DNA from 4 places in the Arthrobacter globiformis genome. Region 1 is predicted to be linked to each of the others. Evidence: riboswitches for the same ligand, from Rfam matches in the RefSeq annotation. Region 1 holds a riboswitch; each other region holds the start of a gene.

Evidence for each region. Region 1 has a riboswitch for cyclic di-AMP ahead of QFZ33_RS05650 (M23 family metallopeptidase). Riboswitches for the same ligand answer to the same signal wherever they lie in the genome.
Region 2: another riboswitch for cyclic di-AMP. It lies ahead of QFZ33_RS00665 (C40 family peptidase); the one in region 1 lies ahead of QFZ33_RS05650 (M23 family metallopeptidase).
Region 3: another riboswitch for cyclic di-AMP. It lies ahead of QFZ33_RS01655 (NlpC/P60 family protein); the one in region 1 lies ahead of QFZ33_RS05650 (M23 family metallopeptidase).
Region 4: another riboswitch for cyclic di-AMP. It lies ahead of QFZ33_RS05000 (hypothetical protein); the one in region 1 lies ahead of QFZ33_RS05650 (M23 family metallopeptidase).

Annotation. Positions count from the first base shown of each region.
Region 1 is NZ_JAUSXI010000001.1:1,208,368-1,213,496, reverse strand. Features, by position in the region: gene QFZ33_RS05660 (NlpC/P60 family protein) at 1-147, opposite strand, end outside; gene QFZ33_RS05655 (C40 family peptidase) at 247-957, opposite strand; cyclic di-AMP (ydaO/yuaA leader) riboswitch at 1,010-1,180, opposite strand; gene QFZ33_RS05650 (M23 family metallopeptidase) at 1,317-2,141, opposite strand; cyclic di-AMP (ydaO/yuaA leader) riboswitch at 2,153-2,394, opposite strand; gene QFZ33_RS05645 (metal-dependent transcriptional regulator) at 2,544-3,239, opposite strand; gene serC (phosphoserine transaminase) at 3,587-4,717, shown strand; gene QFZ33_RS05635 (DUF3027 domain-containing protein) at 4,860-5,129, opposite strand, start outside.
Region 2 is NZ_JAUSXI010000001.1:134,249-139,377, reverse strand. Features, by position in the region: partial or broken gene QFZ33_RS00680 (Re/Si-specific NAD(P)(+) transhydrogenase subunit alpha) at 1-497, shown strand, start outside; gene QFZ33_RS00675 (NAD(P) transhydrogenase subunit alpha) at 497-841, shown strand; gene QFZ33_RS00670 (NAD(P)(+) transhydrogenase (Re/Si-specific) subunit beta) at 838-2,211, shown strand; cyclic di-AMP (ydaO/yuaA leader) riboswitch at 2,361-2,531, shown strand; gene QFZ33_RS00665 (C40 family peptidase) at 2,536-3,483, shown strand; gene QFZ33_RS00660 (ArgP/LysG family DNA-binding transcriptional regulator) at 3,565-4,470, opposite strand; gene QFZ33_RS00655 (LysE/ArgO family amino acid transporter) at 4,540-5,129, shown strand, end outside.
Region 3 is NZ_JAUSXI010000001.1:347,010-352,138, reverse strand. Features, by position in the region: gene QFZ33_RS01670 (alpha/beta hydrolase) at 1-272, opposite strand, end outside; gene QFZ33_RS01665 (GTP pyrophosphokinase) at 477-1,583, shown strand; gene QFZ33_RS01660 (SulP family inorganic anion transporter) at 1,589-3,091, shown strand; cyclic di-AMP (ydaO/yuaA leader) riboswitch at 3,272-3,436, shown strand; gene QFZ33_RS01655 (NlpC/P60 family protein) at 3,440-4,183, shown strand; gene QFZ33_RS01650 (GGDEF domain-containing protein) at 4,407-5,129, opposite strand, start outside.
Region 4 is NZ_JAUSXI010000001.1:1,068,247-1,073,375, reverse strand. Features, by position in the region: gene QFZ33_RS05015 (hypothetical protein) at 1-133, opposite strand, end outside; gene QFZ33_RS05010 (response regulator transcription factor) at 766-1,506, shown strand; gene QFZ33_RS05005 (sensor histidine kinase) at 1,510-3,123, shown strand; cyclic di-AMP (ydaO/yuaA leader) riboswitch at 3,228-3,383, shown strand; gene QFZ33_RS05000 (hypothetical protein) at 3,387-4,226, shown strand; gene QFZ33_RS04995 (hypothetical protein) at 4,536-4,961, shown strand; gene QFZ33_RS04990 (HAD-IA family hydrolase) at 4,892-5,129, opposite strand, start outside.

The DNA.
Region 1 (5,129 bases):
CAGGACAAGACCGGAAGCAGCAGCGATAACTGCCGCCTGGCGGCCCATGCCACCGGCGTTGTCGCCGACGGCCTTGGCAATGACAGCCAGCGAGTTGGTCTTGGTGACCTCGGCGCGGTGGCGTGCAATGGTCGCACGTGTAGTCATTAATTTCTCTCTTTCGTGTTCCACGGACCGCGGTAGCAGGCGTGGGTTATCGACGCGCCGGCATCTTGGGGGTAAGCCGGCCCGTCTCGAATCGGATTTTTAGCGAAGGGTGAAGAAGGAGGACGTGCCCGTGGCGGACACCGCGTGCAGGAGCGTTCCGTCCGAGGGGTTCAGCGCGCTGATCATCATGCCGTTGCCGACGTAGATGCCCACATGGGCGCCGCCGTTCTGCATGACCAGGTCGCCGGGAGCAGGCGTCGAAGTGGGCTTCATGGCGTTCCACGCGTTGACACGGGGAATGCTGATGCCTGCCTGAGCGTAAACCCACTGGGTGAAGCCGGAGCAGTCCCAGCCGCTGGGGGTTGTGCCGCCCCAGACGTACGGGTTGCCGATGCCGGTGTACGCGATCGCAGCCAGCCCTGACGCTGCGGCGGAGGCCGCACCATCGGTGGACTTGGCGGTGACGGCCTGGGCCGCACCGGCGCTCTCGTCGCTGGCCTGGCCTGCGTCGCCCGCCGGGCCCTCATCGCTCGACTGCGGAGCAATGGTTTCGGCGACCGGGGCGGCCACCGTGGTGACGGCAGGACGCTCGAAGGTGACAGTGGCGGTTGGCGCGGCCGTCACAGCAAGCTGCGCGGCCTGGGATCCGGTCTCCGAGGAGGCGGAAACACCAATGTTGGCGTCGGCTGCGTTGGCAGGCATGCCAACGCTCAGGATGAGACCTGAAGCGGCTGCGATAACAGCTGCCTGGCGACCAACTGTGCCGGCATTGGCGCTAACCGCCTTGGACACGGAGTCCAAGGGGTTCATACGAACCGTTTGCGCGCGGTGGCGCGCGGCATTGTGGCGTGAAGACACGAAGGTAGCCTCTCCCAATGCCTGCGAGGTGAGCTGTCGGATTCGGATGGGAGTGCACCCGGCCGCTCCGCTTCCTGAGAAGCTTTGCGACTTAACCCCAAGGCCTTCTTGCGAAGACCAAAATTGGTTCCCCCGCCCCTGCCAGACGATGTAATGCGAACGGACCTTGAGCGGTGGCAGAGCTAGGCAATCCACTCAAGAGCGTCAACTTCGGAAAAGTTGACGCGGTTTAGACGGTACAGCAGTTCGGAGCTAATGTCACATTCAGGTCACGGCGTGTCACAGGAATGAGAGTGCTCACTCGACTGGGCTCAGAGCCAGCCGGTGGGATCAACGACATCCCCGTTGACCATCACCTCGAAGTGGAGGTGGCAGCCGGTGGACGCGCCGGTGGTCCCGCTGAGGGCGATCGCTTCACCGCGGGTGACCTTTTGGCCAACCTCGACGCTGGAGGACGACAGGTGGTTGTACGTGGTCTCCAAGCCGTTGCCGTGGTCGATGACCACGCGGTTGCCTCCCCCGTACGGATGCCAGCCCGAGAAGGTGACCTTGCCGCTGGCAGCAGCAAGCACTTGCGTGCCGCACTGGGCGGCGAAGTCCTGGCCGCGGTGGAACTCGCCGGCGCCGCCGGTGATCGGGCTGACCCGGTAACCGAACGGAGAGGACTTGACCAGCGTGGTCAGCGGCCCGCCCAGGGTGCCCACCGAAGCCGCACGCTTGATACTCCCGGCCGACTGGGCACTCAGGAGCTGCTTGAGCTTTCCGTCCGGGTCACCGGTGGTGGAGACGGACGTGCGGCTGAAGTCGATCTTTGCTGCCGCTTCCGCGGAGACCTTCGGCTGGGCCGGTGAGGCGGCGGACGCGGATGCCCCTCCCTGCTGCTCTCCGGCAGCCAGGACGGGGCTGGTCGCGGGAACAGTCACGGTCAGCAGCAGGCCGGTGGCGGCAAGGGCCACTCCAGCCTTTTGCCCGACGCCACTGGCCGAGGCGAAATCCGTAACCTGCCGGAACGGACCCCGACGGCGGCGGCGCGCTTCACGCTGGGCGTCCCGGGGGCGGTCCGCGGCAATGGCCTCCGCGAGGCGCGGCTCAGGAGCGGGACCGGTCGCGCGGCGGCGGCCCCGGGCATTCTGCATGGACAAGTACTGCTTCCTCTCTGGATAGCCTGCGAAGTTAGCTGTCGGATTCGGGTCAGAGAGTTCGGACCCGGCCCGCCATAACAAGCCATTCCGGCACAGGGGTATCCCGGGAGGATTCCTTCTGCGGAAGAGACTTGCTGCTGCGGACTTCACCCCAAGGCTGTAAGAACAGCCGGTTGTGGTTCCCCCGCCCCTGCCAGTGGGTGACTCGTGCTACTGATCTGCTGGCAAGGTTCGGCTCCAGATCAGGTAACGCTTGTGCATCGGCGTTGCCGTTTAACTATAGATGATTAAGGGGCGCAGTAATAATTCCGTTATATTCACTGTGCACAAGTGGTAGGTCATCCTGCCTGCAGATGTCAGACAGGACGGCGGCATCCGGCCTGGCGCCTTTGGGAGCTAGTCCACGCGCACGAACACGTGCGCAGCGACTTCCGGCGGCAGCTCAAGGGCGCCCTCAAACCCGGGCACGCGGACAGAAATGTACTCCCCCACACGTTCAAGCGAGACGGCGGCGCCCGGCCGGATCCCGCCCTCATCGAGCTGGAGGAGCAGTTCCGGCTCCACCTGGATGGGTTCCGCGAGGCGGCTGACGGTGACCTTGGATTCCGGGCCGTAGCTGGTCATGGCGTCGAGCAGGTTCACCACGCCGTCCGAGAACGGGCGGGCGGGCTGCCCGCCGAGTGCGGCCAGGCCGGGAATCGGGTTGCCGTAGGGGGACTCCGTGGGGTGGTCGAGCAGTTCGTAGATCCTGCGCTCCACCCGTTCACTCATGACGTGTTCCCACCGGCAGGCCTCGTCATGGACGTAGGCCCAGTCCAGGCCGATCACGTCCGCGAGGAGGCGCTCGGCGAGGCGGTGCTTGCGCATGACCTCGGTGGCGCGCTTGCGGCCCACCTCGGTCAGTTCAAGGTGGCGGTCGCCGGAGACGACGACGAGGCCGTCCCGCTCCATCCTGCCGATGGTCTGCGAAACGGTGGGGCCTGAGTGGCGGAGACGTTCGGCAATGCGTGCCCGAAGCGCCACGATGTTCTCTTCCTCCAGCTCCAAAATGGTGCGAAGGTACATCTCCGTGGTGTCGATCAGATCCGTCATTCAGCTCAGCTCCTCGAGCACAGTAATTGCGTCCGTCCCACCGTACCGCGGGCCCGCCGCACCGGGATCCGGCAAGCTGCAGCGGCGGTCGCATGTTCGACGGCGGCGCAGCGCCGGCTGTCTGCCCGTACGTCCAGTGCAAGCTTAGCCTATTTTGAATTAGTCCAAATAATCCGCATGGCGGGCGGCGGACGCCGTCTCAATGACTGGACTATGACGGTGGCGTGTTCCCGCGGTATCCGTGCTTCGGGCAGAATAAGGAGGGTCTTCGTGGCGGCCATGGTTGCCTGCCGGCCACCGCCCCGACCCAGCCGAACCGCACTTCCATGCCGAAAATTGGAGCCATTGTGAGCGACACGAGCATCACTATTCCCGCAAACCTCCTGCCCAAGGACGGACGGTTCGGCGCCGGTCCCTCCAAGGTCAGGCCTGAGCAGATCGAGGCGCTCTCCGCGGCCGCCACGACGCTCCTGGGCACGTCCCACCGCCAGGCCCCGGTGAAGAACCTCGTGGGATCCGTCCGCGAAGGCCTGAGCACCTTCTTCCGTTCCCCCGAAGGCTACGAGGTTGTCCTCGGCGTCGGCGGTTCCACCGCATTCTGGGACGTCGCCAGCTTCGGCCTCGTGGAAGAGAAGGCACAGCACCTGTCCTTCGGCGAGTTCGGGTCCAAGTTCGCTGCGGCCACGAACAAGGCGCCGTTCCTTGCGGAGTCCTCCATCATCAAGTCCGAGCCCGGCACCTGCCCCGCCCCCAAAGCCGAGGCCGGCGTTGACGTGTACGCCTGGCCGCAGAATGAGACCTCAACGGGTGTTGCCGCGCCCGTCCAGCGGGTGAACGGCGCCGACGAGGGCGCGCTGGTGCTGGTGGACGCAACCTCGGCTGCCGGCGGCCTCGACGTCGACGTGGCCCAGACAGATGTCTACTACTTCGCACCGCAGAAGAACTTCGCCTCCGACGGCGGGCTGTGGCTGGGCCTCTTCTCCCCGGCCGCGCTGGAGCGGGCTGAGCGCGTCAAGGCCAGCGGGCGCTGGATTCCGGACTTCCTGGACCTGAAGACTGCCATCGACAACTCCAAGCTCAACCAGACGTACAACACCCCGTCGCTGTCCACGCTCGTCACGCTGGATGCCCAAGTGCAGTGGCTGAACGCCAACGGCGGCCTGGACTTCGCCGCCGGACGCACGGCCGACTCGGCCGGACGCATCTACAAGTGGGCGGAAGCTTCCGAATTCGCCACGCCGTTCGTTGCCAATGCCGCCGAGCGTTCCAACGTCATCGCCACCATCGACTTCGATGACTCGATCGACGCCACCGCCATTGCCAAGGTGCTCCGCGCCAACGGCATCGTGGACACCGAGCCCTACCGGAAGCTGGGACGCAACCAGTTGCGCATCGCCACCTTCGTGGCCATCGAGCCGTCCGATGTCTCCGCCCTGCTGGAGTGCATCGACTACGTGGTGGGCGAACTGAAGAAGTAGCCAGCCAGCTTTGAGTTTTTGTACAGATAATCGCGGTTCGATGGCCTTTTAGCCGCATTACCTGTACAAAAACTCATTCAAGCGTCAGCGTTCGACGGCGTCGTCCGGGCTTGCGTCCGGCCGGCGCCGTCCGTCGTTGTGTTTAGTCGCGTTCTTGAGCGTCGGGCTGTGTTTCGCCGCTGGGCTCTGTTTCAGCGTCAACCCCTGTTTCGGTGTCGGGCTCTGCTTCAGCGTCAGCCCCTGTTTCGGCGTCGGGCTCTGTTTCAGAACCAGTCGAGGCCTCAGCCGGAGCTTCCTGCTCGTCCTGATCCTGGGCGTCCTCAGGGCGTACGCGCTCGGCCCACGGCACCCATTCCGGGGCGAGGATCGAGTCTTCGGACGGGAGCAGGCCAAGCTCGTTGACCGTGATCAC
Region 2 (5,129 bases), 1.1 Mb from region 1:
CGCTCCTGGTGACCCGTGAAATGGTGCAGGGCATGCGCCCCGGATCGGTCGTCGTCGACCTCGCCGCGGAGTCCGGCGGCAACGTCGAGGGGTCCGTAGCGGGCCGGGACATCCACGTCCCCACCGCAGACGGAATGGGGACCGTCGCCGTCGTCGGCCTCAAGGACGCGCCGTCGGCCATGCCCACGGACGCCTCCCGGCTCTACGCGAAGAACGTGGCCAACCTGCTGGCGCTTATGACGAGGGACGGGGTTGTGGCCCCGGATTTCGACGACGACGTGATATCAGGTGCGTGCCTGACACACGACGGCGTGGTGCGGCACCCGCCAACGGCGGAGGCTCTCGCGGCTCTCGCCGGGGAGAACACGCCGGACGGCGCGTCAGGCGAGGCGCCACGGGACGCGTCAGAGGACATCGCCGACGAAACGGACAGCGAACTCGCAGACGAGTTGGCGAATGACCCAGTGAAGGCGTCAGAAAACGAAGGGGTGGTCTGATGGACGGCATCAGCCTGCTGACCATCACCGTGCTTGCGGTGTTTGTCGGCTTCGAAGTGGTGTCGAAGGTTTCCAGCACGCTGCATACGCCCCTGATGTCCGGTGCGAACGCGATTCACGGGATCATCCTGGTGGGTGCCATCATCGTCGCCGGCCAGGCCACGCACCCGTGGGTCCTCGCGGTGGCGCTGCTGGCGGTGGTGCTTGCCACGGCCAACCTGGTGGGCGGCTTTGTGGTGACGGACCGCATGCTGGAGATGTTCCGCGGCCGCAAGCCGGACAAACCGGCCCCACCCGGTGCCACGCGAGGTAAGACCAAGGAGAGCACGGAGGCCAAGCGTTGACCCTCCTGGATCCCAATGTCACCGCGCTGCTCTACCTCGCGGCGGCCGTCTTCTTCATCCTGGCGCTGAAGGGCCTTAACTCCCCGCGCACCGCCCGCCGCGGCAACCTCATCGGCGCCTTTGGTGCGCTGGTCGCCGTCATCACCGTCTTTTTCTCGACTCGGCTGGACAACGTCCCCCTGATCCTCGGCGCCATAGCGGTGGGGTCCGGCGTGGCAGCCCCCGTGGCCAGACGCGTCAAGATGACCCAGATGCCGCAGCTCGTCGCCCTCTTCAACGGGGTGGGCGGCGGCGCCGCCGCCCTCGTGGCGCTGCTGGAACTGCCGCATGCGGAGGACGCCTGGGTGCGCGTCGCCGTCGTCTTCACCCTGCTGGTGGGGGCGGTGTCCTTCGCGGGTTCCGCCGTGACGTTCGCGAAGCTGCAGGAGCTCATGACCACGCGCCCCGTGGTGTTCCCCGGCCTGCCGGTGATCATGGGCGCGGTGCTGCTTGCCGCCGTCGGTGCCGCGTCGGCCGTCGTACTGGGCGGCTCGCTGATTCTTGCGTTGCTGCTTCTGCTGCTGGGCCTGGCGGCCGGCGTGCTGCTGGTGCTGCCGGTGGGCGGCGCCGACGTGCCGATCGTCATTTCGCTGCTCAACGCCTTCACCGGCCTGGCGGTTGCGGCCTCGGGCCTGGTGCTGGGCAACGTGCTCCTGGTGGTGGCCGGCACGCTGGTGGGGGCGTCGGGCACCATCCTCACCCGGGCGATGGCCGCGGCCATGGGCCGCAGCGTGGCCGGCATCCTGTTCGGCGCGTTCCGGGGAGGTTCGACGGCGGGATCCACTGCCGTGAGCGACCGTCCGGTCCGCTCGTCCAGCCCGGAGGACGTGGCCGTGCTGCTGGGCTACGCCCAGCGCGTGATCATTGTCCCCGGTTACGGGCTGGCCGTCGCGCAGGGACAGCACACCGCGGCAGAGCTGGCGCTGGCCCTGGAGTCCCGGGGTACCCGCGTGGACTTCGCCATCCACCCGGTGGCGGGGCGCATGCCCGGGCACATGAACGTGCTGCTCGCCGAGGCCAACGTGCCTTACGAGTCGCTCAAGGAAATGGGTGAGATCAACGCCGAGTTCCGCACCGCCGACGTCGCGCTGGTGGTGGGCGCGAACGACGTCGTGAACCCCGCGGCCAAGACCACCGCCGGCTCACCGATCTACGGGATGCCGATCCTTGAGGTGGCGGACGCACGGCAGGTGGTGTTCCTTAAGCGCTCCATGCGCCCCGGGTTCGCCGGGATCGAGAACGACCTCATGTTCGAGCCGCAGACCACCCTGCTGTTCGGCGACGCAAAGGAGTCCCTGACGAAGGTGCTGGGCGCGGTGAAGGCCCTCTAGGGTGCAGCATCCGGGGTTTGTCCACACGCTCTCCGACACACCCTCGTTACTGAAATGTGACTTTTGGTGCACAAGTGCGATAGCCTCGGCCGGTGCCCTGGTTCCGCTCAGGGCATTCCCGGGCAGAATGCCGAGCCCTGCCGCTGACCGGGATCCGTTCGCTATGACCAACAGGCAGGGACGGGGGAACCACCTTAGTACCGGCCTTGCGCGCCAAGGCCTAGGGGTTAAGTCCAGACGCTTCGCCTAGAGGCGGGCAGGACCGGGTGACTCCCATCCGAACCCGACAGCTCACCCCGCAGGCATGGGAGAGGCAAATCAACCATGTCACGTAAGTCCATATCCGCACGCCATCGCGCCACCCCAACGACGTCCATCGCCCTGCAGGGCCTGTCGTATTCCCTTAAGTCCAACGCGGCCTCGGTTGCCAAGCCGGCGGCCGCCGCCGCCGTCGCTTCCGGACTTCTTTTCGGCGCCGGAGCACCCGCACACGCTGGTGCCTACGCTCCGGAGACGCCGGACGCTGCCGCTGCACAGTCGGCGACCGCCCCGGCCGCTGCTGCTGTGCAGTCCGCCGCTGGCCAGGCGCTGGCAGCCCCGGCCGCACCGGCGGCCCCCGCCCCGGCAAGCGGAGGATCTGCTGTTGCCGGCGCGTCGCACACCGTTGTGCCCGGTGACACCCTTGGTGCCATCGCAGCACGCCACGGAGTCAGCCTCGATACTCTTCTCGCAGAGAACGGCCTGTCCCTGGCGTCTGTCATTTACCCCGGTGACCAGATCCTCATCCCGGGACCAGGTGCAGCTGCAGCTCCCGCGGCTCCGGCAGCACCGGCCGTACCTGCGGCTCCGGCAGCCCCGGCTGCCCCCGCGCCCGCCGGCATGGGAATCTACAACGCCTCCGCGTCGATAACGCCGGCAGCAGCAACCGCTCCGACAGCGGCTGCAACCCAGTCAGCCAGCGGCGTGGGCGCAGCCATTGTGGCCTCTGCCCGGGCGCAGCTCGGCGCCACCCAGGACTGCACCATCTTGGTGGAACAGGCACTGCGCTCGGTCGGCAAGTCGGTCGGTGACCTCGCGCCCACGCAGTTCCACCAGTACGGCACCCCGGTCTCCGCCCCGCAGCCCGGTGACCTGATGATCAGCGCCGGACACGTCGGCGTCTACATCGGCAACGGGCAGGCCATCAGCAGCGGCATGAACGGCGTCAACGAAACCATCGTGCACCCGGCCTCCTGGCTCACCGGCTCCACCTACGTGCGGGTGAACGTCTAACAGCGGGTGAACGCCTGAGGGCGGTACGAAACACACAGCAGCGGCGGGTGCATCAGCACCCGCCGCTGCTGTGTTTGGTGGCTAGTTTTGGTGTGGTGGCAGGTCTTGGGCGGCGCGGACGACGGCGTTCGTCACCTCCGCGAGGCCCGGCGAGTCCAGTGTCCACACCTGCCAGTAGAGGCGTAGGTCCTCGCTCCACGCCGGGTCGAGTTCCACGAGTGAGTTCTCCTGGTCCTGCTGGTCCGGCACCATGCCCCAGCCCAGGCCGGCATGAATCGATTCGACGTACTGGACTGAATCGGGAATGAAGTGCTGTGGGGGAGTGGCATCGGGCGCGATGCGCGCGAGGACAGCGAGCTGGTGGGTGTCCTTCCTGTCGTACTGCATGACCGGGGCGACGGCGAGGGCTTCCGGGGTGGGGCCGTCGGGGAACCAGCGCGCTGCAAACTCGCGCGACGCCTTGGCCCTGTACACCATGGTGCCGAGAGCGCGAATCGTGCACCCCTGCACCGGTCGGGGATCAGCGGTGATCGCGCCTACTGCGTCGCCGGACCGCAGGAGGTCGGCTGTGGCATGCTCGTCGTCGCGCAGCAGCTCAAGGGCCACCCGGCCGCCGAGCGCGATCTCCCGGTAGGCCGCCGGCAGCCACGTCGCTATCGAGTCCGCATTAGCCACGATGGGAACCCTCAGCCGCTCGGCGCTCGGCCGCCTGCCGTCGTTCCTCTCCGTAGGTTCTGGCCCGCGCAGGCCAAGGACCGCCTCGTCGGCGAGGAGCAGCAGCTGGCGCGCTGAACGGAGGAGCTGCTCGCCCGCCGGCGTCGTCCGGACCGGCTTGAGGCGCCGCACCAGCACACTACCCACGGAGCGCTCGAGTGCCTTGATCCGTTGGCTCACGGCTGAGGGAGTGAGCCTGAGTTCCCCCGCCGCGGCGTCGAAGGTCTCGTGGTCGACGACGGCGGCAAGTGCCCTGAGTTGGTCAAGTTCCATGAAGACATCCTAATGAAACTACAGAAAAACTGAATTGTCTTTAAGGTTATCCGCCCGTACCTTCGAAGAATGCTTCCCTTCCTGACCGGGCTCGGAGCCGGCCTCAGCCTCATTGTCGCCATCGGAGCCCAGAACGCGTTTGTCCTTCGGCAGGGCCTCAAACGGGAGGCCGTCCTGCCGGTTGTTCTGGTATGCCTCGTCAGTGACGCGGTCCTGATCCTGGCCGGGGTCGCCGGGATCGGCGCGCTCATCCAGGGCGCGCCGGTGCTCCTGGCCGTGGTGCGGTGGGTCGGCATCGCGTTCCTCCTCGCCTACGCGGTCTTCGCCGCCCGGCGCGCCCTGCGGCCCGGGATTCTCAAGGCAGCTGATTCCCCGGTCAGGGGGACCGTCTGGTCTGCCGTACTCACCGCCGCCGCCATCACCTGGCTCAACCCCCACGTTTACCTCGACACGCTTGTGCTGCTGGGCTCGCTGGCCAGCACCCACGGTGGTTCGTGCAAATGGCTCTTCGGGGCAGGGGCCGCCGCCGGCAGCGCCCTGTGGTTTCCCCTCATCGGCTACGGCGCTCGCGGACTCAGCGGCTTCTTCGCGCGGCCGGCGTCGTGGCGCTTCCTCGACGGCGGCGTCGCCGTGCTCATGCTTACCCTGGCTATCGTCCT
Region 3 (5,129 bases), 860 kb from region 1:
AGGACATCCTCGAACGTCCGCGGCCACCCGCCGCCGTTGCCCGCCCGGCGGTACTCCAGGTTCCAGGCCACGATGCCGTGCGCCGCGAGGTCCTTCGCCAGCGGTTCGCCCAGTTCAGCCCCGTACTGCGAGCGCCAGTAGCCGCCGTGGATCACCACAACGATGCCGCGCGGCGATGGCGGCTTGCCGTTGCGTGACGCAGGTGTTTCCGGCAGGAAGAGCTCACCCCACTGGCTGGGGTGGTCACCGTAGTGGTACTTCTGCCGCTTCACTGCATCCTCCTAGGATCCTTCGAACGGGGCGCCGGGCCCCTCCTTGCCGGCTCCCGCGCGCCCGGGGTCCGGGGTTGAGGGCACAGCGGCGCACAACAGCCATGCTCCGAGCCTACATGGACGCCGCTTCCGTGGGGCGGAAGGGGCTGCAGTGGCAAGGGTGTCACCGGCCCCGCTGTCGCACCGCCTTGATAGTTTGGAACCATGGCAAGCAACTGGGATCGCCTGGACGTCACTCAGCGCGACTCCGTGCAGGAAAACGTGGAGCTCTATGAGCGCGTCCGGCCTGCCCTAAAGCTTGTCACCCGGGAAGTCCTGCAGATACTGCGGACCATGCTCAAGGACACCGAGGTCACGCCGCTCTTCGTCACCGGCCGGACCAAGTCAGTCGATTCCTTCCGCGAGAAGATCTCCCGCACCGAGGAGCCGCTGGAGCCCGGCGGCCCAAGGCTCCTGAAGTTCCCGGACCCGTTCCGCACCCTCAACGACATGGTGGGCGTGCGCGTCATCACCAAGCTGCCGGCGGAGAACGCACTGGTGGCCAACCTGATCAAGCGCCAGCGGCACCTCTTCGACTGCCGCGGCGACCGCGAAAAGGACATTGGCTCGATCGAGTCCGGAACGTACGGCTACTCCAGCCGGCACCTGATCCTGCGCACCATCCAAAACGACGTCGTCAAGAACTACCAGCAGGTCTTCAACCCCGAAGTCCAGCCCAACGGCAGCTACTTCTTCGAATGCCAGATCCGCACCGTGTTCGCGCACGCGTGGAGCGAGATCGAGCACGACATCCGGTTCAAGGCCGAGGACCCGCGGGCCTGGACGCCGCACTTCGACCGCCAGTTCACCGCCACCGCTGCAATGCTGGAGACAGTGGAGACCGCCTTCGCCGACCTGCATGAACGCTACGAGGAGGTCCGCAGCTACTGGGACGTAGACGGAGAGGGCGCGGCGCAGCTCACCCCCAACCGCATCCGCGACGTCTGGCGCACCCTGCTCCCCCACGTAGACCGTAAAGTAGATGACGACTGGGGATGGGCAGCCGAACTCCTGGCGGCCCACGGACTCAAGCAGACCGTCCAGCTTGCCGGACTGCTCAGCGCCAACCGGATCACCGAGGTCCGCAGGGCCCTGGACCACCGCTACTCCCCCGGCCCGGACCGCCTGCTGGATGACCTCCTGCTGTGGCAGTACGGCACCAAACACATCGACCTCACCGCCGAGGCGCCCGACGCCGTCCCCCACCCGCGGCGCGACAGCCTCCTGCGGCGGCTGAAGCAGATCGAGCGCTACCGCCAGACCAAGAAATAGAGTTTATGAAGCCCGAACAGCTCCAGTCCGTCCGGGCCACACTCCGTTCCCCGCGGCGCCTCAAGACCGAGGCCCTCGCCGGACTGGTGGTGGCCCTCGCCCTCATTCCGGAAGCCATCGCATTCTCCGTGATCGCCGGAGTGGACCCGAGAATTGGGCTGTTCGCCTCCTTCACCATGGCGGTGACCATCTCCTTTATGGGCGGCAGGCCCGCCATGATCTCGGCCGCAACCGGCGCCGTCGCGCTGGTGATCGCGCCGCTGATGCGCAGCCACGGACTGGACCACCTGATCGCCGCGGTAATCCTCGCCGGGGTCTTCCAGATCCTGCTCGCAGTCCTGGGCGTCACACGGCTCATGCGATTCATCCCGCGCTCGGTGATGGTGGGCTTCGTGAACGCGCTGGCCATCCTCGTGTTCATGGCCCAACTGCCGGAACTGATCGGGGTTCCCTGGCCCGTCTATCCACTGGCCGCCGTGGGCCTGCTGATCGTCATCGGCTTCCGCCGGATTACGACGGCGGTGCCGTCACCTTTGGTGGCCATCGTCCTCCTGACGGTCCTCGCCGTGGTCGCCGGGATCGACGTCCCCACCGTCCAGGACAAGGGCCAACTGCCGGAAAGCCTGCCCACGCTGTTCATCCCGAATGTGCCTGTGACGTGGGAAACCTTCCAAACCATCGCACCGTTCTCGCTGTCCATGGCGCTCGTGGGGCTGCTGGAATCCCTGATGACTGCCAAGCTGGTGGACGACATCACCGATACCCGCTCCAACAAGACCCGCGAATCCTGGGGCCAAGGCGTGGCCAACATCGTCACCGGGTTCCTGGGCGGCATGGGCGGCTGCGCGGTGATCGGGCAGACAATGATCAACGTCAAGGGCTCCGGCGCCCGGAGCCGGGTTTCCACATTCCTCGCGGGCGTCTTCCTGCTGGTGCTGGTAGTCACCTTGGGCGACATCGTGGGCCTCATCCCCATGGCCGCCCTCGTGGCCGTGATGATCTTCATCTCGGCCATCACCTTTGACTGGCACTCGATTGCACCCGCCACCCTAAAGCGGATGCCCAAGTCGGAAACCGCCGTCATGCTGATCACCGTGGGCACGGTGGTGGTCACTCACAACCTGGCGATCGGCGTCGGCGTCGGGGTGCTGGCGGCGATGGCGATGTTCGCGCGCCGGGTGGCCCATTTCGCCACCGTGGAGCGGACGGAAGTGGAGCTCAACGGCCTGACGATGGCCACCTACACGGTGGACGGCGAACTGTTCTTCGCCTCTTCCAACGATCTCTACACGCAGTTCGACTACGCCCGCGACGCCGAGCCGGACATCCACGGCGTAGTGATCGACCTGCACGCCTCGCACCTGTGGGATGCCTCCACCATCGCCGTGCTGGACGCGGTCACCGAGAAGTACCGCCGGCACGGCCGTGAGGTGGAATTGATCGGCCTTAACTCGGCCAGCATCCAGATGCGGGAACGGCTCGCCGGGAAACTCAACGCAACCGAGTGACTTTCAACACACTAATCAGCCCTCGGCCCCCTACCTCAAGCGGGGCAAGTGGAAATAAACGACACGGCCCCGTTACCTTAATGTGACATTGAGGAAGGCCTCCCGTACGGTGGAAAACGTGCCTTTTTCACCGATGAGGCACTCCCGCGCTGATTGCCTAACTCTGCCGCAGCCCGAGGAACCAATCGAAAACCCATGTCCGGCAGAGACGGGGAAACCACTTTCGGCCTGCTTGAAGCGGGCCTTGGGGTGAAGCCGCGCAGTTCCTGACCACGCTCAGGACCGCGGCCGGGTGCCTCCCATCCGAATCCGACAGCTCACCTCGCAGGCATCGGGAGAGGCTTCTTCATGTCGTTCCGCTTTATTTCTGGCCGCCGTGCTGCGGCCATCCTTGCAGCATCCGGCCTGGCCTTCACCGGCAGCGTCGCGGCCAATGCCGCTAACGCTCCGGCCCAGCAGGCCCAGGCTCCCGCCGCCGCCCCCGCGACGGCTGGCCAGACTCAGACTCCCCTCAGTGCCGCTTCCAGCGTCAAGATCGAGTTTGAACGCCCCGCCGTCAAGTCGGCCCCGGCTCCCGTGGTGGCGGCCCCCGTCGTCGTCGAAAAGCCGGCCGCGAAGCCTGCGGTCAAGACGGCTACGGCACCTGCCGCCTCCGTCACTGCCGCCCCGGCTGCTGCGCCCGCCAAGGCTGCAGCCGCGCCAGCCGCACCCGCACCGAAGGTCACCATCAAGGCTGCGGCTCCCGCACCTAAGGCGCCCGTCAAGGCCGCTGCAGGCGTCAATGCCACGATGCTGGCGTCCGCCTATGCCCAGATCGGCATCACGCAGGACTGCACCGCCATGGTGGAGAAGGCCCTCGGCGCCGCCGGCATCCGCGTGGGTGACCTCGCGCCGATGCAGTTCCTGAGCCACGGCAGGGTCGTCTCCACCCCGCAGCCCGGTGACATGATTGTGCAGTCCGGCCACGTGGCCATCTACGCCGGCGGCGGCAAGGTGATCAGCGGCGGCATGAACGGCATCAACGCCACCATGGCCCACCCGCTGTCCTGGCTCACGGCCACTGGTCCTGTCACATTCGTGCGCGCGGCCTAACAGAGCTGAGAAACCGCCGTGTTCCGCTGCCTTGGGGGCGGCGGAACACGGCCACCCCCAAGGTGCTCCCACTTTTCTACAAGGAGGGGGGAACACACTGGCTATGCCTGATGAAAGACCGCAGACTCCGGCTGCGAGTCAGGATCGCCGGGTCCGGATTGTCCCCCATGCATTCCGGATCCGGTGCCTGCCTTAAGAGGCAGAAGCTCCGCGCATCTCCGCTTCAGCCCCTGACCGTGCGGTTCCGCCCCTGTGATTTGGCTTCATAAAGAGCGACGTCGGCAGCCGCGATCACCTCGTCGAGGTCAGCGGTTTTCGCGTTGTAGGTGGAAATGCCGTAGCTGACGGTCGGCATCCGCAACACTTCAGGGATGTGCTGCTCTGCCAGCCTCCTGCTGATTTCACCCGCAATGATTTCCGCGCTCTTTGGGCCCGCACCGGGAAGCAGGAGGATGAACTCCTCGCCGCCGTAGCGCCCGGCAACGTCCGTGGACCGAACCGACGCGCTGCACGCCTGGGCAAAGGCCCGCAGTGCAAGGTCGCCCGCCGCGTGGCCGAAGGTGTCGTTTACTGACTTGAAGTGGTCCAGGTCTGCGAGGATCAGCGAGCCGCCGCTGCTGGCGGCCTTGCTGCGTTCCAGTTCTTCGGCTGCCGCCTCCAGGAAGGCGCCGCGGTTAAGCAGGCCAGTGAGCCCGTCCTGGGTGGCGACCGTGCGCAGCGCCCGCGTTTGCTGCTCGGTGCTCAGCCCCGCCATGCTGAAGGAAACCACCACCAGCAGCACCATGGTGACCATGGTGGTCACGGCCGATCCAAAATATGTGACAAAAACGGGACCATCCTGCCCCTGAATGAGGAATACAACCAGCCGGCAGAAATAGAAAACCGCCACCCCGCCCGCTGCTATGGCCATGGGGATCCGGACCCGGGAATAGCCAGGCTCCAGCCG
Region 4 (5,129 bases), 140 kb from region 1:
TACCGCTCACCTGCACGCTCTCCGCCGCAAACGCCGAGCCATTCTTGCCTGCCACAATCCGCACAGTGGCTCCCGCCACGTTGTCAGCCGCTGTCAGGTCGCCGGTTGCCGACTGCTGACGCCGCTGCAGCATGTTGCTCACCGCTGGGTCGTCGCTGAGCGCTTAGGTGCGCGTGAAACCGTCGGCACTTCACCGTGACCGAACCGGAGGAAACGGTGGACACAGTGCCGAGCTGCGCCACCTTGGTCACGTACGCCCCGTTCTCCTCGACCATGTACTCCGAATGGACCGCCGCAGAAACGCCGCTGCCCATGCCGCCGAGGCCGTTAGGCGCGAAGTCGCCTCCCTGGCCTGGCATCGTTCCGCTTCCCGGCGCCTGCATGCCCGGACCGCCCATCGACCCGCCGTCCTGCGGCAAGCCGCCGCACCGGCCACGACCAGCCCGCGCTTCATGGTCCGGGACTTGCCGCCGGCCGCCGGACCTTCCGCTTTTCCGGCCGACGGCGGCCCTCCCCAGCCGGCGGAAGGCTGCGCCCAGCCGGCCCCCCAGCCCGCGTAAGGAGCCTGGTAGTTCGTGGTTTGGGAGTTGGGATCGCCGGCCGGGGCGACAGAGTTCGACACGACGGCGTGCTGTGCGGCGCAAGAGCCACGGCTGTGACCCAAAAACACGTACTCGACGCCTTTCAGCTCGCTAGGCTGGGATTCACAGCCGGCGCACAGGGTTGCCAAAGCGGCGGCTAATCACCAGAACGGAGAGTTGTCACATGGCCACTTCGCACTCCATGACCAACAACCTTCCGCAGCTGACCCACCCGGACGGATCCCCCATCCGCGCCCTTGTGGTCGACGACGAGCCGAGCCTCTCAGAACTCATGAGCATGGGCCTGCGCATGGCTGGCTGGTCGGTCGCCGTCGCTGCCGACGGTCCGGAGGCCGTGAAGCTCGCCAAGGAGTTCCGCCCGGACGTGCTGGTGCTTGATGTGATGCTTCCCGGGTTCGACGGCGTCGAGCTCCTGGGCAGGATCCGCGCCTTCGCGCCGGAGGTCCCGGCCCTGTTCCTTACCGCCAAGGACGCGGTACAGGACCGCATCGTGGGCCTCGCCGCGGGCGGCGACGACTACGTCACCAAGCCGTTCAGCATGGAGGAAGTCCTGCTGCGCCTGCACCGGCTGGTCCAGCGCTCCGGCGTCGCCGCCATGGATTCCGCTGAGCTTGTGGTGGGCGACCTCGTCCTGAACCTCGACACACGCGAAGTCACCCGTGCCGGCGACGAGCTGCAGCTGACAGCCACCCAGTTCGAGCTGCTGCGCTACCTCATGGAGAACCCCAAGCGCGTGGTCAGCAAGGCCCAGATCCTGGACCGGGTGTGGAACTACGACTTTGGCGGCCAGGCCAACATCGTCGAACTGTACATCTCATACCTGCGCAAAAAGGTGGATGCCGTGCACCCGCCGATGATTCACACGGTCCGCGGCGCGGGCTACGTCATCAAGCCGGCAGAGTAGGCCGTGGCAAACCTTTCGGGTGCAATCCGTACCCAGCGCCGAAGCTGGCTGAAGCCGGACACCTGGCACCTCCGCACGCGCCTGGTCCTCGTTGCCATGGCGCTTTTGGTGGCCATTTGCGGCGCGATCGGCCTGTTCAGCTACGCCTCGATGGACTCCTATTTGACCCAGCAGCTGGACAAGCAGCTCTCGGATGCGGCGCACCGCTCCAGCGAGTTCGGCCGGCCACCGCAGGGCAATCCTGGCACCAAGCCCGATCCGCTGGGCGCCCGCGGCCAGCGCGTAGGCACCGTGACGGCCCGGATCGAGGACGGTATCGTCATCAGTGCAGGTTTCATTGCCACGGACGCCACCGTCGCCTCGCTGTCGGCAGCGGACGACCAGGTCCTCCTGGCGCTCCGACGCGACGGCGTGCCCGTCGAACGCACCCTGTCCTCTGGCACCTACCGCCTGGTCGCCGCCCAGGCGCCTTACGGCGACGTGATAGTCACCGGGCTCCCGCTCGCGGAAAAGCAGAACACCCTGACGTCGCTCGTGTGGACCATCACCATCGTCTCGCTGGGCGGCCTTGTGCTGATCGGCCTTGCCGGGACGGTGCTCATCCGCCGCACCATGAAACCCCTGAAGCAGCTCTCCGAGGTGGCCACCCAGGTGTCTCGCCTGCCGCTGGACGCCGGTGAGGTGGCACTCGCCGTCCGCGTCCCGCCGTCGAACGCCCATCCCGGCACCGAAGTGGGCAGCGTGGGTCACGCCCTGAACCAGATGCTGGACAACGTCTCCAACGCGCTGGAAGCGCGGCAGGAAAGCGAAATGAAGGTGCGGCAGTTCGTGGCGGACGCCTCCCATGAGCTCCGCACTCCGCTCACGGCCATCCGCGGCTACACCGAGCTGATGCGCATGACCGAAAAGTTCACTCCGGACGGGCAGCGGTCCCTGGCACGCGTGCAGAGCCAGTCGGAACGGATGACCGCCCTGGTGGAGGACCTCCTGCTGCTGGCCCGGCTCGACGAGGGCCAGCCGCCCAAGCTCAGCGACGTGGACCTTACGCAGCTCGTGATTGAGACCGTCAGCGACGAAAAAGTCATGGCACCGGACCGGGCGTGGCACCTCGACCTTCCCGAGGAACCTGTGTCGGTCCGGGGCGATGCCTCACAGCTGCACCAGGTCCTCGTCAACCTTCTCTCCAATGCCCGCAAGCACACGCCGCCCGGCACCACGGTGACCACCAGCGTGATCCGGTCGGCGGACGGCAGCGCTGTGATTATGGTCACGGACGACGGCGCCGGCATCCCGCCCGAATTTGTGGACAAGGTCTTCGCGCGCTTCGCCCGCGCAGACGCGTCCCGTGCGACCCCGGCGCAGGCGCCCCTGGCGCCTGCATCCGCGACGGCGAAGGGTTCCTCTACCGGCGGCGCAGGCGCGCAAACGGCCCTCCGTGCCGCGGCTTCGCAGGGGGAATCGGGGGTTGCGCCGGCAGAAGGAACCAGCGGCCTGGGCCTGTCCATCGTGCAGTCCATCGCGGAGGCTCACGGCGGCACGGTGGAGGTCATGTCCCGGCCGGGACGGACTGAATTTGCTGTCCGGCTGCCCATGCAAGGCGCCGCGCCGTCGTCGTGACCTCCGTTACCTAAATGTGACTTAATCAAAAGCCTCCTGTACCGTCGATAGCGTGCAGCCGCCACTAGAGCTGCATGTCCGGATTGACGCCCAGCTCTGCCGCTTCCCGGATTCCGCTAGTTCAGGCAGAGGCGGGGGAACCAGAGTCCCGGGCTTTCCGCATCAGCCCTTGGGGTGAAGCCGACACGTGAATTTTCCGTGCGGCCGGATGACCTCATCCGAACCCGACAGCTAACTCCGCAGGTGTTGAGAGGCAATCAACCATGTCTGAATTCAAGGCACAGGCGCGCCCTGATCGCGCCTCCCAGCAGTCTGACCACAAGATTTCCCGTCACCGTGCAGAGCCGGCCCGGCCTGCGACGGCCTGGGGCCGCTTGACCGCAAGCCTTCCGTCCTTCGGGCGCCGGGCAGCGGTCCTAACCACTGCCGCAGCCGTGCTCGTTGGCGTCGGCGCCGCAGGCCAGGCAGCCGAGCAGGCTACGCCTTCCGCCGCTCAGACGACCGCCACCACCGCTGACGCCGGGCAGACCCTGAGCTTCGACAAGACGCTCATCTCCGCCCTGCCCGCGCCCTCCGCGGCGTCCATCGCTCCGCAGTCGGCAACCAAGGCGACCGCCAAAGCCACGCCGAAGGCTGCCGCCAAGACCGCGGCGCCCAAGGCGGCCGCTCCGAAGGCGGCCACCAAGGCTGCCGCGCCCAAGGCTGCTCCCGTCGCCAAGGCTGCCCCGGCTCCCGCCGCCAAGGTTGCCCCCGCGAAGGTTGCCCCCGCGAAGGCCGCTGCGCCTGTGGCCCTGAACGATCCCGCCGGCGCGCAGGCCTACGCGGCCAGCAAGCTGGGGTCCTTCGGCTGGTCGGCTGACCAGATGCAGTGCCTGAAGCGGCTCTGGACCAAGGAATCGGAATGGCGCACGACGGCCACCAACGCGAGCAGCGGCGCCTACGGCATCGTCCAGTCACTGCCCGCCGAGAAGATGGCTACCGCCGGGGCGGACTACCGCACCAACTACCGCACCCAGATCAACTGGGGCCTGGACTACATCCAGGAGCGCTACAACTCCCCGTGCGGTGCGCTGAACTGGCACCTCGCCCACAACTGGTACTGAGCGTTCCCGCGGCCAATCGGGCTGACGACGAACATTTTTGCACCGCTTTAGGCTGACCGCCTAGGTGCCGAGGGCCCCGGATCCGCACGGATCCGGGGCCCTTCTGCGTCGCTGATCTTCCTGCCGCAGGCAAAGTGGTGCAGAAAGCAAGCCTCGGCGTCCACCACACCGGCGGCAACCATGCAGGGTGGCGCAGAAAAACGGCAATCACAGCTGATGCTGACGGCAGGCGAGCGTCGAAGTCACTTCCACAGCCCCCGCACAGCTCGGCCCTAAAACCCTCATGACAGCGGCGGCCACTGTTGAGCCATGACCATCACTGACCGGGCCTCCGGAACCCCGCCGCACCCACCGCTGCGCACCCAGCCGCATGCGCTCCAGAGAGCCGGCGCGGCCGGACCTGCCCCGGCGCAGACCCGGCACACGCGGCGGGCGCCCATTGACACCGCCACCACGGAACCGGTCCTGGACGTGACCATCCCGGTTTACAACGAGGAACGCGACCTGGAGGAGTGCCTGCGCCGGCTCCACGCCTACTTGCGCGGCACATTCCCGCACTCGTTCCGCATTACCGTTGCAGACAACGCGAGCACGGGTGGCGGCCACCTTCCAGGCCGAGACCATCGGGGGCGTCACGGTCTACGACCTGTCCTGACAGGTGCTGACTACAGCCGCAGGAAGACCGCCGGGCGTCCGTCCTGGCCGGTTTCCACCGAGGCGGTAACGGCGGTGTAGTCCGGAATGTGCAGCACGCCGTCGGGAAGGACGCCGGTGTTCGGGCCCACCGCGACGGTCCGGATGCCGGCTGCGACTCCTGCGGCGATGCCTGCAGGAGCGTCCTCGAAAACCACTGCCTCCGAGGGGTCGGCCCCCAGCAGGGACGCGCCGAGCAGGTAGCCCTCG